Linked DNA regions of Caldisphaera lagunensis DSM 15908. Each later gene encodes a partner of the first gene's protein in a complex. Links are inferred from orthologs where the notes say so. Each region holds a gene or a part of one and is shown in the gene's direction. Other genes may lie near its edges. The genes, in order: dph2 and CALAG_RS06945.

Evidence for each region.
Region 2: the proteins of dph2 (region 1) and CALAG_RS06945 are in contact, whole or in part, in a crystal structure (PDB 6Q2D), measured with the Methanobrevibacter smithii proteins. The link is inferred for Caldisphaera lagunensis DSM 15908 from one-to-one orthologs. Residues at the interface, in WP_011954460.1 of Methanobrevibacter smithii: Met1, Met3, Tyr4, Pro28, Glu29, Gly30, Leu31, Met33, Phe58, His80, Thr124, Gln126, Ser179, Gly180, Asn181, Phe182, His183, Leu185, Tyr201, Asn202, Phe211, Ile215, Arg291, Asp295, Asp296, Gln298, Met299; in WP_011954157.1 of Methanobrevibacter smithii: Pro482, Asn483, Lys484, His485, Tyr553, Asp555, Glu556, Glu559, Leu560, Leu591, His592, Glu593, Asp594, Ala595, Val596, His597, Arg598, Gly599, Pro600.

What each region holds. Positions count from the first base shown.
Region 1 is NC_019791.1:1,163,826-1,172,271, reverse strand. What follows is about bases 3,675-6,641. They hold dph2 (diphthamide biosynthesis enzyme Dph2), read left to right. Parts: upstream 3,675-4,622; coding sequence 4,623-5,660; downstream 5,661-6,641. Other genes in these bases: CALAG_RS05670 (exosome complex RNA-binding protein Csl4), read left to right, coding at 6,290-6,641; CALAG_RS05675 (METTL5 family protein), read left to right, coding at 5,677-6,312; CALAG_RS05685 (50S ribosomal protein L16), read left to right, coding at 4,098-4,619; CALAG_RS05690 (acyl-CoA dehydrogenase family protein), read right to left, coding at 3,675-3,937. Also shown: CALAG_RS05710 (CDP-2,3-bis-(O-geranylgeranyl)-sn-glycerol synthase), read left to right, coding at 1-399; fbp (fructose-1,6-bisphosphate aldolase/phosphatase), read left to right, coding at 504-1,661; tpiA (triose-phosphate isomerase), read left to right, coding at 1,755-2,426; CALAG_RS05695 (helix-turn-helix domain-containing protein), read right to left, coding at 2,423-2,767; more of CALAG_RS05690, read right to left, coding at 2,897-3,674; more of CALAG_RS05670, read left to right, coding at 6,642-6,922; CALAG_RS05665 (DUF2067 domain-containing protein), read left to right, coding at 6,932-7,537; CALAG_RS05660 (DNA-directed RNA polymerase subunit L), read left to right, coding at 7,539-7,847; CALAG_RS07840 (hypothetical protein), read left to right, coding at 7,898-8,188. UniProt on the Methanocaldococcus jannaschii protein: Catalyzes the first step of diphthamide biosynthesis, i.e. the transfer of the 3-amino-3-carboxypropyl group from S-adenosyl-L-methionine (SAM) to the C2 position of the imidazole ring of the target histidine residue in translation elongation factor 2 (EF-2).
Region 2 is NC_019791.1:1,397,964-1,406,438, forward strand. What follows is about bases 2,602-5,597. They hold CALAG_RS06945 (elongation factor EF-2), read left to right. Parts: upstream 2,602-2,990; coding sequence 2,991-5,204; downstream 5,205-5,597. Other genes in these bases: pcm (protein-L-isoaspartate O-methyltransferase), read left to right, coding at 2,602-2,857; CALAG_RS06950 (hypothetical protein), read right to left, coding at 5,207-5,597. Outside these bases: CALAG_RS06925 (MFS transporter), read left to right, coding at 1-31; CALAG_RS06930 (methyltransferase domain-containing protein), read left to right, coding at 95-835; CALAG_RS06935 (polyprenyl synthetase family protein), read left to right, coding at 1,022-1,948; more of pcm, read left to right, coding at 2,183-2,601; more of CALAG_RS06950, read right to left, coding at 5,598-5,908; CALAG_RS06955 (DUF371 domain-containing protein), read right to left, coding at 5,913-6,362; CALAG_RS06960 (ERCC4 domain-containing protein), read right to left, coding at 6,367-7,068; CALAG_RS06965 (DHH family phosphoesterase), read right to left, coding at 7,073-8,080; CALAG_RS06970 (prefoldin subunit beta), read right to left, coding at 8,096-8,475. UniProt on the Methanocaldococcus jannaschii protein: Catalyzes the GTP-dependent ribosomal translocation step during translation elongation.

The sequences.
Region 1 (8,446 bases):
GGTAAGAAATGGAGAGATGGAAGAAGAATTTTTGGCGATGGAAAGACATGGGGAGGTATTTTATCTGGGATAATTGCTGGGCTTATAATAGGTTCAATAGAAAGTGTAATAATTTGGCATAATATGCTATACGATGCCTTTATTGCTTCTTTTGGAGCGTTAATTGGGGATTTAATTGCATCGTTTATAAAAAGAAGGATTGGACTAGAAAGAGGAGCGCCTGCTCCATTATTGGATCAGCTTGATTTTTATGTAGGGGCTCTTGTATTTCTTTATTTATTTGATGGCAAGATATTTAATATATATGCTGAATTACTTTTTGCAGTTTTAATATATGCTTTGCATAGAACAACCAATTATATGGCTTATAAATTAAAATTGAAAAATGTACCTTGGTAATCTCAAATATTTTTATATTGTTTCAATTTAAAAACATCTTTTTCAAATTTCACAAAGTGAAAGGTTTTTAAGGACAAGTTATCTTTAAATATGTGGTGATTTTAGTGTCTCATGAAAGGGGAGAAAAAATAACATTAAGTGTTATAAAGGCTGATATAGGAAGTTTAGCAGGTCACCATAAAGTTCACCCAGATACAATGCTAGCATCAACAAGGGTTCTCGCCGAAGCTAAGAAGAATGGCTTATTAATAGATTATTATGTAACTGCTGTTGGAGATGATCTTCAATTAATAATGACGCATAAAAAAGGTGTAAACAATAAAGAAGTTCATGAAACAGCATGGAATGCATTTGAAGAGGCTGCAAAGGTTGCCAAAGAATTAGGTCTTTATGCAGCTGGTCAGGATTTACTGAGCAACTCATTTAGCGGTAATATAAGAGGCATGGGTCCAGGAGTTGCAGAAATGGAATTTAATGAAAGGCCTGCAGAGCCTGTTGTTGTGTTTATGGCTGATAAAACTGAACCGGGAGCATTTAATTTACCCTTATATAAAATATTTGCAGACCCATTTAATACTGCGGGATTAGTTATTGATCCAAGGATGCATAATGGTTTCATATTTACTGTTTTAGATGTATATGAAGGTAAGGCATTAGATTTGAGCACACCAAATGATCTATATGATTTACTTGCATTAATAGGAACACCATCTAGATATGTTATTAAATATGTTCATAGAAAGGATGGAGAAATAGCATCGACAATAAGTTCTGAAAGGCTTAGTTTAATAGCGGGAAAATACATTGGAAAAGATGATCCAGTTATGATAGTTAGGGCTCAAAGTGGTTTTCCAGCATTAGGAGAAATACTTGAACCATTTTCTTTCCCTCATTTAGTAGAAGGATGGATGAGAGGTAGTCATGCAGGTCCATTAATGCCTGTTGGAATAAAAGATGCCAAAATGACAAGATTTGACGGTCCTCCTAGAGTAGCAGCTTTAGGCTTTAATATAAAGAATGGAAATCTTGTTGGGCCTAGTGATTTGTTTGATGATGTTGCATTCGATGAAACTAGAAGACAAGCTCAAATAATTGCAGAATACATGAGAAGACATGGTCCATTTATGCCTCATAGACTTGGACCAGAAGATATGGAATATACGACTTTACCAGATGTGCTCAAGAAATTAGAAAACAAATTTAGACCCTTCGAATTAGGGTATAAACCAATAATAAAACATGAATTGGAAGAGATTAAATAATTTTTTATAGACTTTAATTTGAACCCAATTTAATAATTTTTGATTAATGAAAAATTATATAGCTAAGATATACCTTAATAAATGGCGATAGAAATGAAATACGTATTTGCTATTAATTTTAAATCATATGAAACAGCTTATAACAATGTTGCATTAGAAATAGCGAAAACTGCAAACCAATTATCATCTAAATATAGCAATGTAAGAATAATATTATCAGTTCCATCAGTTATGATAAGTAAAATAATTAATATATATGACGATATATATCTTCAACATATAGATCCTCTCGATTATGGGGCATATACAGGCTTTTTATCTGTAGACTCTTTAAAATATTTGGAAGTTAAAGGATCTTTGATAAATCATAGTGAGCATAAAATTATTTATAGAGATATAGAAAAAATTGTTAAGAAAATGAAGGAATTGAATAAAGAATCATTAGTATGTGCAGATACACCAGGAGAGGCTGCTGGAATTGCTTATTTAAATCCATCAATGATAGCTGTTGAGCCGCCTGAATTAATAGGTTCTGGAATTCCTGTATCTAAGGCAAAGCCTGAAGTAATAACTGAATCTCTTAAAGCAGTAAAAAGCGTTTCTAATATACCAGTTCTAGCTGGAGCAGGTATAACAATACCAGATGATGCGATAAAAGCCATAGAATTAGGATCTTCTGGGGTTTTAATTGCAAGCGCAGTGATGAAGTCAAAGAATCCAAATAAAGTTATTATAGATTTCGTTGAAAAAATGAATAGTGTTTAGATTCTTGGCTTTTGCTTTAATACCTTTTCAGCCTCATCTAGGTTTTTCCTGCATCCGTCAAGCATTTCAAGTAATTTTGCAACATTTATTTTAACAAGCTTTCTTGGCCTCCCTCTTCCTTCTACCTTTAATTTGCTTGTCTCGACAATACCTAAACCAGCTAAATCATTTACTACTCTTAAAACTAATGGATAGCTAACGCTTAATACTTTAGTTAAATCCCTAACGCTTAGCTCTTTTTTATCAAGAAGATAATCTAAAATTTGTGCTGCTAGGTCATAATCTGGTACAGATACGCATTGTATTAACGCTTTTATGGGTTTAACTTCATTATTTTCCACATTTTTCACCTAGTTATATTACTTATTTCTAATATTTAAAAATTTTTCCTTTTTAAAACAAAAAGAAAGTTAAAGAATTTAACATATAGTTTAAAAAAGGATATTAAACTATTATTATAAAAGATAAATTTAAATTAAAGCTTGTTTATATTGTTTAATTGCTTGATCTCCAATAAAGTCTAATAAAACCTCCCTTGCACCCTCTCCAATATCTAATACTCTTGCATCCCTATTCAACCTTTCTAATAATGTTCCTGCAGTAAACCCTCTACCTCCTAGCAATTGTATTCCAATCCATGTAGCTCTTTGAGCAAGTTCTCCTGAAGAAACTTTCGATATAGCAGCATCTAAAGGATCTAATAAATTGTTTTTTTCATACTTTTTAACGGCATTATCAATTAGAGATTCCAGAAGTTTTATTTTGATTTCTATTTCCGCATACATCCACTTTATTGATTGATATTCAGACAATTCCTTGTTGAATATTTTTTTACTTAAAGCGTTTTTACCAGCTTCTTCTAAAGCCCCCTCCGCAATACCTAAGGCTATCGAACCATAACCTAATCTGCCATAGTTTATTAATTCTAAAGCCTCTCTAAGGCCTTTACCAGGTTGAGATATTCTTTTTGCCTTAGTGTTTTCATATATTACATTAGAAATGCCAGCCCCTCTAAAGCTTATTAGATCCATGGGTTTAATTTTTATGTTATCTTGTCTTTCTGCTAAATAAAGAGTTGGTCCTTGAGGTCCTTGAGCCAAAATTATAAAATAATCTGCATAAAGAGCATTGCTTCCAAATACTTTTTCTCCATTTATTATTGCATTTCCTTCTGAATCTTCTTCTGCAACAGTTTTTAGATTACCCTTTATATCAGTACCTCCGCCAGGCTCTGTTATAGTAACAGAAAATATTGAATTATCAATGCCTGATTTAAGTGATCCAGAACCACTTATCATAATAACATGTGCAATTGCTGGGCTAGATCTAGAGGCAAGTCTTACAGCTTTGTAAATACCTCCTAAACCATTTTTTCTTAAGTTAAAAAGTCCAACACCTTTCATTTTTTCTAAGAATTCTTTTGGAACTTCATTTTTTTCATCAACTTGTTTTGCTATTTTTGGAACTTCATTTAAAAGAAAGTTTTCTATGTCCTTGGGTAATTCTGACATTCAATCACCAATGTTATTAATGCAATGCTCTCTATATAAATATAATTTATCAATTAAATATAAAATATTAATATATTATTTTATCATAAATAAAATTTAGAAAATCATAAAAGCAAACTTTTATAGGGGTTAAACACGGAATAAAGAGAGGTGATAAAAAATGCCAATGAGACCCGGAAGATGTTATTCGCACATAACAAGCCAGCCATATACAAGGAAAGAGTATATACATGGAGCCCCTCCGCCAAAAATAACTAAATTTGAAGTTGGAAATAAGGACATGCTTAAAAACTATGAGATAAAGGTTGATTTGATATCGTTAGAATTAGGTCAAATAAGGTCAAATGCTTTAGAAGCAGCAAGAGTTATGACAAGCAAATATTTATCAACAGAAGTTGGTGATGCTAATTATTATATGAGAATACCCAAATATCCTCACCAAGTTATAAGAGAAAACAAAATGATGGCGTTTGCTGGAGCAGATAGATTGCAAGATGGCATGAGACTATCATTTGGAACACCAATAGGGGTTGCTGCTATAGTTCATGCTGGTGATAAATTAATAGAGGTATGGGGTAGGAAAGCAGATTTAGAAAAAATAAAAGAGGCCTTAAGAAGAGGTGCATCAAAGTTACCTCAGAAAACTAGAATAGTAATATCAGAGGATAGAACGGAGAAGTAAATAATGTCAAAGAATTTTGATTGTGGTATACCTTATACATTGGTTTTTCCTGATATTAATATTGAAGGTAAAAGGGTTTTATTGCAATTACCTGATGGTATGAAGCAATTTGCATTAGCGATAGCGAACTGTATAAGAGAAAATTATAAGGCTGAGCCAATAATTCATATGGAAAGCATATATGGTGCATGTGATTTACAATATAATCAGATTTTTAATATAATTAATCCTGATCTAATAATTCATATAGCCCATTCAGAATATCCAGAATATTTGGCATCACCGCTAGCATTACCTTCTAATTTAAGGGATAGAGTTGTTTTTGTTAGAGCGTTGAGCAAATTAGATATAGATGAAAATATGATAGAAAAATCCCTTAGCATACTTGATACCTATAATGTAAAAAACTTGTCAATAGCATTAACTGCACAGCATACACATTTATATAATAAAATTTTAAATATTATTGGAAACAACAGTAAATATAATATCATAAAATCTAATGGATTATCTCCATATTATGATCCAGGTCAAATAATTGGCTGTGATTTTAGAACTGTTATCAATAAAAATATTGATGGTTATATATTTGTAGGAGGAGGAGAATTTCATCCATTAGGTTTATATTTATCTACATTAAAGCCAATTGCTCAAATAGACCTTTACAGCAATACTGTAAGAGATTTTACACAAATTGGAATAAAATATTATAAGAAAAGATTGTTTGTTATATCAAAAGCCATGGAAGCAAGACATTGGGGAGTAATAATTGGTTTAAAAACGGGTCAATATAGACCATCTTTATTAAATATGATAATAAAGATGCTAAATAAAAAAGAATATGTATTATTAACATCAGAAAACATGAGCGAATTAAATTTATTATCAATTGATAACGATTGGTTTGATGCATTTGTAATAACAAGTTGCCCAAGGATTCCCATTGATGACTTAATGGATTATAAAAAGCCAGTTCTTACGCCTGGAGAAGCTTATATGGCTTTAACAGGCAAAATAGATAAGTATATTTTTCCATGGTAAAAAAGCGGTGTAAGATTTGAATAAAAATGAAAAATACATAAACGCAAAGGTTTTCTTAGAAAAAACATTACCATCAATAACTAATCCGATTCGTGATTTAGAGCAATACAATACTCCATCAGAAATAATTTTGGATATGCTAAATCATGCATATATTTCAAATATTATTCAAGACTCAACAGTGCTTGATTTAGGTTCTGGCACTTGTAGGATAGCATTAGCATCTCTTATTTTTGGTGCTAGTAAAGCTATAGGATTAGAAATTGATGATAGGTTCTTTAAATATTGTTTATATGGAGAAGAAACCTTTGGTTTAAGAGGAAGGCTTTTGTTAATAAAGACTTTTATAAATGAGAATTTGGGATTAATAAGAAAAAATCACATAGATTTAATTATTATGAATCCTCCTTTTGGGGTTTGGAATAGAAACGCTGATAAAAGATTTTTGGAATACGCATTTTCATTGAATCCTAAGAGGATTTACTCTGTATTGAAATCAGGAAATTTAAATTTTCACGAATCACTAAGTAACAAGTGGGGATATAGATTGAGATTGTTAAATACAAGGGAATTTCCAATACCCGCTTCAATGACATATCATAAAAGTAGGATAAGGAGGGTAAAGGTAGATGTATTACTCTTTGAAAAATAATGTTGTTGTTCCAGGAGAAGTTATTGCACAACAAGAAGAATTTGTTGAAGGTGAAGGAGTTTATATAGATACTGAAACAGGATACCTAAGGTCAATGTTTTTGGGTAAAATTGCTATAGACTTTAATAATAGGACAATATCAGTAAATTCATATAAAAAACTAAAATTACCAAAGAAAAATAGCATTGTTTTAGGATCAGTTTCATCTGTTAGAGAAAATATAATATTTGTTGATATTTATGGTGTAATAGTTTTATATCCAAGACCTAAATGGGAGTTTGAATTTTCAAGTCCATTATCTGGAGCAATTATTTCAAACCAAGTTGGTGTAGATAAATTTAATGATTTGATGGATATTGTTAAACCTGGAGATATAATATTGGCTAAAGTAATAAATTCAAGTAATCCATATAACCTTTCATTAAAGGGACCTCAATATGGAGTAATTTATTCTATGTGCTCTAAATGTGGAGAGATTATGATACCGCAAAATAATGATCAATTAAAATGTCCCAAATGTGGTAATGTAGAAAAAAGGAAAATATCTAATTTAGCAACTTCTAAATTGCTAAAAATTGATATGAAGAAAACAATATTAATGTCACCATAGGTGTTTTTGATGAAAAGTTTAAAGAAAAGATTTATTTTTAATTTAAAGGAAGGTTATGATATAGAAAATATTTTTAAAAAAATTAATACTGTTATATCAAGCCAGGAAGCAACAATTAAAGTTGAAAACAACAAATTGATTATAGATTTTTATGTAACGCCTAGGGATATTAACTATATAAAGTCTAAGATAAAAGAGATTTTATCTTTTGAAACAAATAAAAATAAAGTTAAGGGTTTTAAGTATAGCCTAAAAGACTTAAATCCTGAAGGAGGAAAGGATTTTTTTGATATGCTGGAATTTTGTTTAAGTAAGCTCGGTTATAAAACAACCATACAAGAAGAATTTTTAATAACAACAGCAAGAAAAGAAAAAGTATATTCTTTAGCTAATATAATAAATGAAAATTTAAAACATATTTCTGGAAAAAACTATGGTAATGCTTTAATAAAAGCACTAGCTTGCTATTTAACGTTGAGAGAAAGAGATTTTGAGAAAATTAATAATGTAATAGAAAAAGGTCTTAGTTTAGGAATTTTAGAAGAGAATAAAAACAAGATATATACCAGATATAGTTGGAAGGATACATACGAGATGTTAGGCAAGGTGCAATAATATGGCTGGAGATATTAAAATCACCAAAACAGATCAGGGCATATATAAGGTAGAAATAGAAGGGGAAGATCATACTATTGGAAATCTATTATCTACTGTATTACAGACTCTTAAAGGAGTAAACATTGCATATTATGAAGTTCCTCATCCATTGGAAAACAGATTAATAATTTATATGGATTTAGATGAAAATATAGATCCTAAAGATAAGCTAATAGAAGCATTACAGAAAATAAAAGAAATGAATGAGGAATTTAAGAAAAAGTATATTGAAAAAATAAAAGAAATGAATATAAATATTGAGATTTAAATGTAATAAAGATAATAATTTTTTTGCTATGAGTTATAATGGAGAGCGCAATGAAAAAAGAATCAAGAATCCTTGTTAGCAAATGCAAAAATAAAATTTGTGGTGGTATAATATTAAGGTTTTATTCAATAGATAGTTTAATTCTTTCTGTTAATGGGTGCGAAGATTTTTGCGATAAAATTAAGAAAAGTGGTTATTTTTATGAATTATCTTATTATTATGGTGATTGCAATTGTGGATTAGATGATAAGGCTGAGATAAATAAGAAATATCTTATGTTTTTGTCTAATTTGATTGATGAATTTGAACAAGTATATAAAAATGCGGGGGGTGGGGTTTGAACCCACGCAGGCCTACGCCAACGGGTCTTAGGCCCGTCCCCTTTGGCCAGGCTCGGGCACCCCCGCGCATTTATACAATTATCTAGCTTACCCTTAAAGTATTTATCGTTTATTTTGATAATAGGATTAAAATGATTTTGATGTTTTGTAAATTTTAAGCATTATCTTTATCTTATTCCTAAAACTAGTTTTAAATTAATGCCAATGCAAGATGAATATTTTTAGAATATCAATAGCTTAAAATCTTTCTATAAGGGA
Region 2 (8,475 bases), 230 kb from region 1 along the record:
AGTCAAGGCTTCTGATCCAAAAGATGATTAATTTTTAATTTTTAAATATAAAGGTATATAATAGTTTTTTTGAATTGAAAACTTGGAGTTGAAAATGCTAAAAAATGATAATAAAGTTAATGGAAATCAAGGATTAGAGGAAAAATTTTGGAAAAATATAGTGTCTGAAATAGAGACGTATTCTGAAAAAGGATGTTATGAAAAAGTAAATACATTAATGAGTTTTTTCGTTTTAAAGAGATTGAGAATAATTGCGTCAGCATTGGCCAAAGGATCTAACATTATAATAGATGTAGGAAATGGTCCAGGCACCTCTACAAAATATATTAAAGGTATTTTGAACCCCAGCCATTTGATAGCCATGGATCCCTCTTTTGCTATGAATAAAATAACAAAAGACAATATAAAAAACATTAGCGTGATAAATGGAATGGCCGAAAATATACCAGTAAAAAGTTCTTCAATAGACGCTGTAATTGCAATGTTTTCATTTAGAGATGTAAGAAATTATGATTTAGCATTACGCGAGTTTTCTAGAGTGTTAAAAGAAAATGGGAAGCTAATAATTTTAGATCTCTATAAACCTGAAACTGTTATGGAAAAAATAATTTCGTTTTTCCAATTTAATATTTTAGCTGTTGTATTTGGGATCGTTATGGGATGTGGTAGAGATGCTTTATTATATCCTGACTTACATAAAACAATTTATTATATGTATAATTCAAAGGAAATTTTAAAGTCAGTTAATAAATATTTCAAAAAAGTATCATTTAAGAAAAAGCCTATTATAGTAGGAATTCTTTGGGCGAGTGATCCAAGAAAGGATAAAATTTAATTTATTTAATTTTTCAGTTGTTAAGAATGAATTAATTGTTACCAATAAATTAAAAAATTAAAATAAATTTCCAATGTATAGAATATTTAAATAATTACTATTTCTAAAACTAAAGTAGAGGGTAGAATGCATATTAATAAACTTTAACTAATATATGCAAATAATGGAAAAAGTGGTGCGCTGAAATTGGACAAAGAACAATCCTATGAGGATATCGACACTTCAATTTTAGAAAAATGGGAAAAGGTGAGAGAATATTTAGAACCAAAAATAGAAGATGCAGCAAAATCAATGGAAAACTTAGGAATAGATGGTATTGCTAGATATCTTACGATAGGAGGTAAGATGTTTAGAGGTTTCTTAACTGTACTTTTTGCAGAATCATTGGGCGCAAGTTTAGATTATGCTTCAGATGCTGCAGTTGCTATAGAAATGGTTCATGCAGCAAGTCTTGCAATAGATGATATAGTTGATAAAGATACTAATAGAAGGGGTAAATTATCAGGCTGGATTATATATGGTATTGGAAAAACGGCCTTAACTGCTTTGCTTTTAGTTCCTGTTGCACAAAGAGTGATAGAAAAATATGGATTTGATGCAATAAGATATAGTATAAAGTCATGGGAGGCAATGGTAAGGGGCGAAATTTTAGATGCATACGCCTCATTAAAATTAAATCCTTCCGAATATATGAATGTTATTAAGTTAAAAACTGCTTCATTATTTAGCTTATCTGCTGTATTAGGTGTGATAGCTGCAAAGAATAATAATTTGGTAGACAATGCAGAATTTTATGGTGATAAATTAGGTATAGCTTATCAACTAGCCGATGATATTGGGGATTATTATTCATATCTTATAGGAAAAAAAGAAAAACTTGATCCAGGAGAAGTCTTATTTGAAAAATACATAATGCATAGATACCCTATTAGTGAGAGGGGGGATGAAATAATAAAAAATGGAATGAATATATTGAATGATGTAGTAAATGAGGCATCAAATGCAATAGTTGAATTGCCGGAATCAAAACAAAAATCAATGTTATCAAGAATACCATACTTCATGGTTAACAAGATGTTAGAAAGTGTTGGACTTACTTTAAAAAGGTTTTAACTATAGGTTTCTGTTTATTAATTTTAAATAAGCCTTTCAGAAATATTTTCGTCCTCTTTACAAGAGATCCCATCTTTGAGAGCACGGTAGTTTGCATAAGGAATTAAAAAGAGCTAATAGAAATTAAGAAGTTTAAATATAAATCTAATCCTAGAGGTAAAAAAATATTATTTGCGCAAATTTCTAATAAATATGAGTAAAACTACTTATAGCTAATAAGTTTAAGGTGAAAAGATGGAAAGCTTTAATAAGAAAATGTCATTGATAAATTACTTAAAGAATTCAGGATTTATTAAAACAAAGAAAGTGGAAGAAGCTCTTATTAATGTTGACAGAGCTAACTTTGTTTTATCACAATATTTAAGTGAGGCATACGAAGATAAACCATTACCTATAGGTTACGGGCAAACAATTAGCGCCCCAAGTATTGTAGCATATATGACAGAGTTATTAGAAGTTAATGAAGGAAATAAAATCTTAGAAATTGGAACTGGGTCAGGATATCAAACTGCAATACTATCATACCTAGTTAAAGAAAAGGGCTTAATTGTTTCAATAGAAAGAATAAAAGAGTTATCAGAAATGGCTTATAAAAACCTTGAAAGATTAGGTTTGCATAAAAATGTAAAGTTAATTGTTGGAGATGGATCTCTAGGATATGAAGAAGAAAAGCCTTATGACAGAATAATAATAACTGCTGCAACTCCGGTTGTGCCGAAATTTATTAATATGCAATTAAAAAATAATGGTATTGCTATATTACCTTTAGGAACATTAGAGGAACAAAAACTAGCCATAATTAGAAAAGATGAATTTGGAAATATTGAATTGCGTTATGATATCAGTGTAATATTTGTTCCATTAATTGGTTATGAAGGATTTAAATTTGGTAAAGAGGAAACAAATTAAATGTTTCACTCTTCCCTTGTTATGAAGCAGATTATTTTTTAATCATTTTTAAAAAACTTTCTTAATCAAACAAAAAATAATATTATTTTTTAACCCTTAATCTCTTCTTTATCAAAAGAAGTGGGTGAAAAAAATGGGCGCCAGAGTAAAAGTAATTTCAGAAATAGAAAAAATAATGGCTAACATAGAGCAAGTAAGAAATATAGGTGTTATAGCCCATGTAGATCATGGTAAAACAACAACTAGCGATACATTATTAGCAGGAGCAGGAATTATTTCAGAAAGAGTTGCAGGAGATGCTCTGCTTTTAGACTACCTTAACGTAGAAAAAGAAAGAGAAATGACAGTTAAAGCGGCTAATGCAAGCTTATATCATGAATATAATGGAAAACCATACGTCATTAACTTAATTGATACTCCGGGACATGTAGACTTTACAGGTATGGTAACAAGAAGTCTTAGAGTATTGGATGGAGGAATCGTTGTTGTAGATTCAGCGGAAGGCGTTATGACACAAACCGAAACTGTTTTAAGGCAAGCATTAGAGGAAAGGGTTAAACCAGTTTTATTCATTAACAAGGTTGATAGATTAATAAAAGAACTAAAGTTCGGACCTCAGCAAATACAAGAAAGATTTGTAGAAATAATTAAAGATGTTAACAATTTGATTGATATGTATGCTGAGCCTGAATTTAAAAATAAATGGAAAATAAATCCTGCTGAAGGTAATGTTGCATTTGGTAGCGCAAAAGACAAATGGGCTTTAACAGTGCCTGATGCTACAAAGAAGGGCATAACTTTTCAAAATATAATAGATGCATATTCTTCTAATAATAAAGATAAGGTAGTAGAGCTATTTAAGAAGGCACCTATTTGGGATGCATTATTAAATATGGTAGTAAAGTTTATACCAAATCCTAAAGAAGCACAGAAGTATAGAATACCAAAGATATGGAAGGGAAATCTTGATTCAGATTTAGGTAAGGCTATGATGGAATCAGATCCAAACGGGCCTCTAGTATTTTATGCAAATGCTATTAAGGTAGAAAAAGCCGGAATTGTAGCAACTGGTAGAGTATTTTCAGGTACGTTAGAGCCTGGTAAAGAAGTTTACATCGTTTCGAGTGATCGTACTGGGAGAATTTTACAGGTAAGCCTATATATGGGGCCATTTAGAGAATTAACAGCTAAGATTCCCGCAGGTAACATAGGTGCATTGATGGGTATAGAAGGCCTAAAGTCTGGAGAAACACTTGTTGAAGTATCATACAAATCACAAGCTGCACCATTCGAGCAACTTCATTATATTAGTGAACCTGTAGTAACATCAGCTATAGAACCAGCAAAATTACAAGATTTGCCGAAAATGATAGACGCTCTTAAAAAGTTAACATTAGAGGATCCAAATTTGGTAGTGAAAATTAATGAAGAGACAGGAGAATATCTAATATCAGGTATGGGGCAACTTCATTTAGAAATAGCTATGTGGATGCTGAAGGAATTATATGGGGTAGAAGTAAAGGCTACGCCACCAATAGTTGTTTATAGAGAATCTGTTAAACAGAATAGTAAGGTGTTTGAAGGAAAGAGCCCTAATAAGCACAATAGATTCTACATAAGTGTAGAGCCATTAAACGATGAGACAATTGATTTGATCCATAAGGGTCTTGTTAATGAAGATCAAGATGCTAAGGATAGAGCAAAAATATTAAGAGATAAAGCAAACTGGGATTATGATGAGGCTAGAAAAATATGGTCTATTGATGAAAATATAAACATATTTATTGATGCAACATCAGGTGTTCAATATCTAAAAGAAGTGAAGGATACAATATTAGGTGGATTTAGGATAGCGGTAAAAGAAGGACCATTGGCAGCAGAGCCTGTAAGAGGTCTCAAAGTTGTACTTCATGATGCTGAAATACACGAAGATCCAGTCCACAGAGGTCCAGGTCAGATATATCCTGCTGTTAGAAATGCTATATGGGCTGCTATGTTGACATCAAAACCAACATTACTTGAACCAATACAGAAACTAGAAATTAAAGTTCCCATGGATTACTTAAGCCCAGTAACTTCAATAGTAACAAAGAAAAGAGGAAAGATATTGGATGTTAAACAATCAGGATTGCAAGCAATTGTAACAGCAGAGATACCAGTTGCAGAGAGCTTTGATATATCTCAAGAATTAAGAGGGTCAACAGCAGGTAAAGCGTTTTGGGGAACGGAGTTTAGCAGGTGGGCTCCAGTTCCAGATTCGTTATTAGACGATTTGATTAAGAAAATAAGAGAGAGGAAAGGATTACCTCCAAGACCACCGAAACTAGAAGATCTGTTAGGGCCTTAACCCTAATAGACTATTTTAATAAATTTTATAGACTTCAAGTTTTCATATTTTCTTGATTTTATATTTATATAATCATCTTCTATAACAAGGCCTTGACGATACATTACTAAGGCGCATCTCTCAGTAACAACTGAAGATGCCAATCCTCCTTCGGATAGCAAATCAAGTCCACTATTGATATCTGGTAAAGAGAATCCGCAATGTCCATTAGGATGAGAATGCATGTTATATGCTACCTTAATAAATGGTATTTTTACCTTTAGTGTTTCTCCCTCCAATATAGAAAGATAACCATTGTAATCGTAAAGGAATAAATATTCTATATTTGATGAGGTGGTTTTTTGAGTAAAAGAATTTATTATACTTAGATCTGTATGGAATGGGATATAAGGAATAAAATCATATAAATCTTTAATGCTTATGTAGTTCTTTAGATTTGTATCATTTTTAATAATAATTTTTTTATCATTTATCTCCTCTATATGATCTTTAAAATCCCATGGTGTATTGATTTTGAGATCTATAACATTATCTTTTAACTTTTTTAAGAGATAGTCAATATCTTTTATTTTATAATCTATTTTAGCATCAAATAAATTATAATTATCATCATAGGTATCTTCTATTTTCAATATTATTTTATTTATAATTGATAATATTAAGGAACCATTAGTTATTCTAGTTTCTTGATATTTTTTGTTCATGTTATCACCAAATTTTAAAATTTATGGTTGTTATCATAACAATTAGCTCCCCACCGTTTTTAAGTTCTTCAATTAAATTTCTATCAAGATCTGCAGCTGCTTTATTACTTTTTATTAGAGCAGTTGCAGGTTCTATATAATTACTTTTTCTAAATATTATTTTGGTTTCATTATTAAGGATTAGATTACTATCGCCGTATCCTATCAAGCTATCGCAATTTTTCTTTGAACAAAAAACAACTAATATCATATTACCTTTCTTTATATCTTCTTTAAGCCACTTTGGAAAATCATTTAATGATACTTCTGATTTAATTCCTATTATACAATCCCCCCTTGTTGTCAAATAGTCATCTTTAGTAATTTCTATAGTTGTTTTATGAGTTGCTCTTACATTTTTATGGCCATATGCTTTAAACGTAAACCATCTAGATATGAACTCTTTTTCCTGCAAGTTATCAATCCTTACTATAATAGTTTTCTAGACTACTATTTCCTTTAGCATCTTTTTTATATGGTAACTTAATCAATTCTTTAATTTTTGAGGCCTTCTTTTCTCCGATTATGTTTGCAAGCTCCGATAAACTTGAGTTAAAAAATTTTTCTAGAGATCCAAAATGCTCTAATATTTTTTCAGCACTTTTTTCTCCTATTCCTGGAAATGATTGCAAAATGTAAAGTTGCCATTGCCTATTATCATTTATCTTAGGTTTCTTGAGTATTGGAGACTCATTAACCTCTTTAGAGGGCTCAGATTTTCTTGCTATTGATTCTATGTATTCCGCTGTTGAGAGTTGATCTAAGCTCCATAAGACTTTGACTTTATATTCTAATACTAATGAAATTAATGCAGATTGAATCTGCTTTTCCCTATTTTTATAGAAGAGAAGGGATTTTCTGAAGTCACCCTCCACAATATATATTATATTATTATATTTTGATGACATTTTTTTAGCCTGTTCAAATAGTCTACCATCAAATAATGACTTTACAAAATCATTAGAGCTCTTCCTTTCTATAATTATGTTGTCCGGTATTAGATAATCTCCCTCTTCTAGTTGCCTCCTAATAACCATTAATCCTAATGATTCTAGTATTTTCGGAACTCCAGAAGCTTCTTCTCTCGAATCTGCATAAACCCTATATTTTTTTGTTTCCATAACTCTATCCACTTTCTTTGCATATACCATTTATTAAATTAACTAAATAACTGAAAAATTTTTCTTTTTCTATTGGTTTTTTATTTTTGATAGTAACTATAGAAGCTCCAATATGTCCTCCACCTTCTCCATTATATTTATCTGCAACAATTCTTGCAATATTAGAGGCATCTATTCCCTTTGAGATCGCTTTATCTGAAATTCTTATTGAAATCCTTATATCTTCACCTTCTTTATACTTAATAGTGAATGCAACATCAGCACCATTTTGTATTAATGTCCTAGATACTATTGATTCATAAGAACCTATTTCTGTCACTACAGCTATTAGATCTTTACAAACTTTTCCAATTATTGCTCTAGAAAAACCCTTAAGTTTAGCCATTTTAATTGAAAAATCTTCTTCAATTCCTTTGATGATTTTATAGTAAATAGAAATCGCTTTTTTATAATCACCATTTTTCATTAAATAAAGTAGCGATTCTAATGTACTTTTGCTTGCTCTTTCCAATCTATTACTATCAAATAAAATTCCTAATATACCTAATGTTGATATATTTTCATCAAGATTAATGGTTAATTTACTTGCAAAGGAGGAAACTATTTCGGTAGTTGAAGAAGCATCGTCATCTATATAATACAGTTTTGATATCTGGAAAATCTTTCCCTCACGATGATGATCTATTACTATTAAAGGAATATTTTTATTTGAAATTAAATTTGATACTTGTTCAATCCCTGCATTATCTAATAAAATAAGTTTGTCATAATTAAAATCACATTTTTTTATTTCTATATTTATCTCCTTTAAAGCAATAATAGATTCTTTTGAGAGACCTTGTTTTAGATCAATACAACATTTTTCATTATATCTTTTGCATAATTCATAGGTAATTAATGAAGATGCAATTGCATCTAAATCGGCATTTGAATGAAAAGAAATCCCTATATTTCCATTTTTTAATTCATTAATAAAATCATTTAAAAAATTATTTGTATTCGTCTTTATCAATATGATTTACCTATTTTAACTCCCTGCTCCGCCAATACCTGTTTTAGTTTGTGTGCCTCCAATACCAGATAATAGCTGTCTTAGCTCGATTGTAATTTTATCTATTTGCTCCTTTATCATTGTTTCTTGATTTTTGAGTGCCTTAATCTTTAATTCTAGATCTTCTTTTCTTGTTTCTAGTTCCTTTTGTAGATCTTCTTTTCTGCTTTTTACTAATACAAACCCTGTCATTTTATATAATTCTGCATCAGGTCCCAATGATTGTAATTTTTCTAATACTTTTTCTATTTCTCCTAAAGAAGATTCAGCATTTATTCTTTCTTGTACAACAACATTATATGAGTCTCTTAATTGCAAATACTTATTATATTTAGCCTCAGCCTCAGGTGGAACTC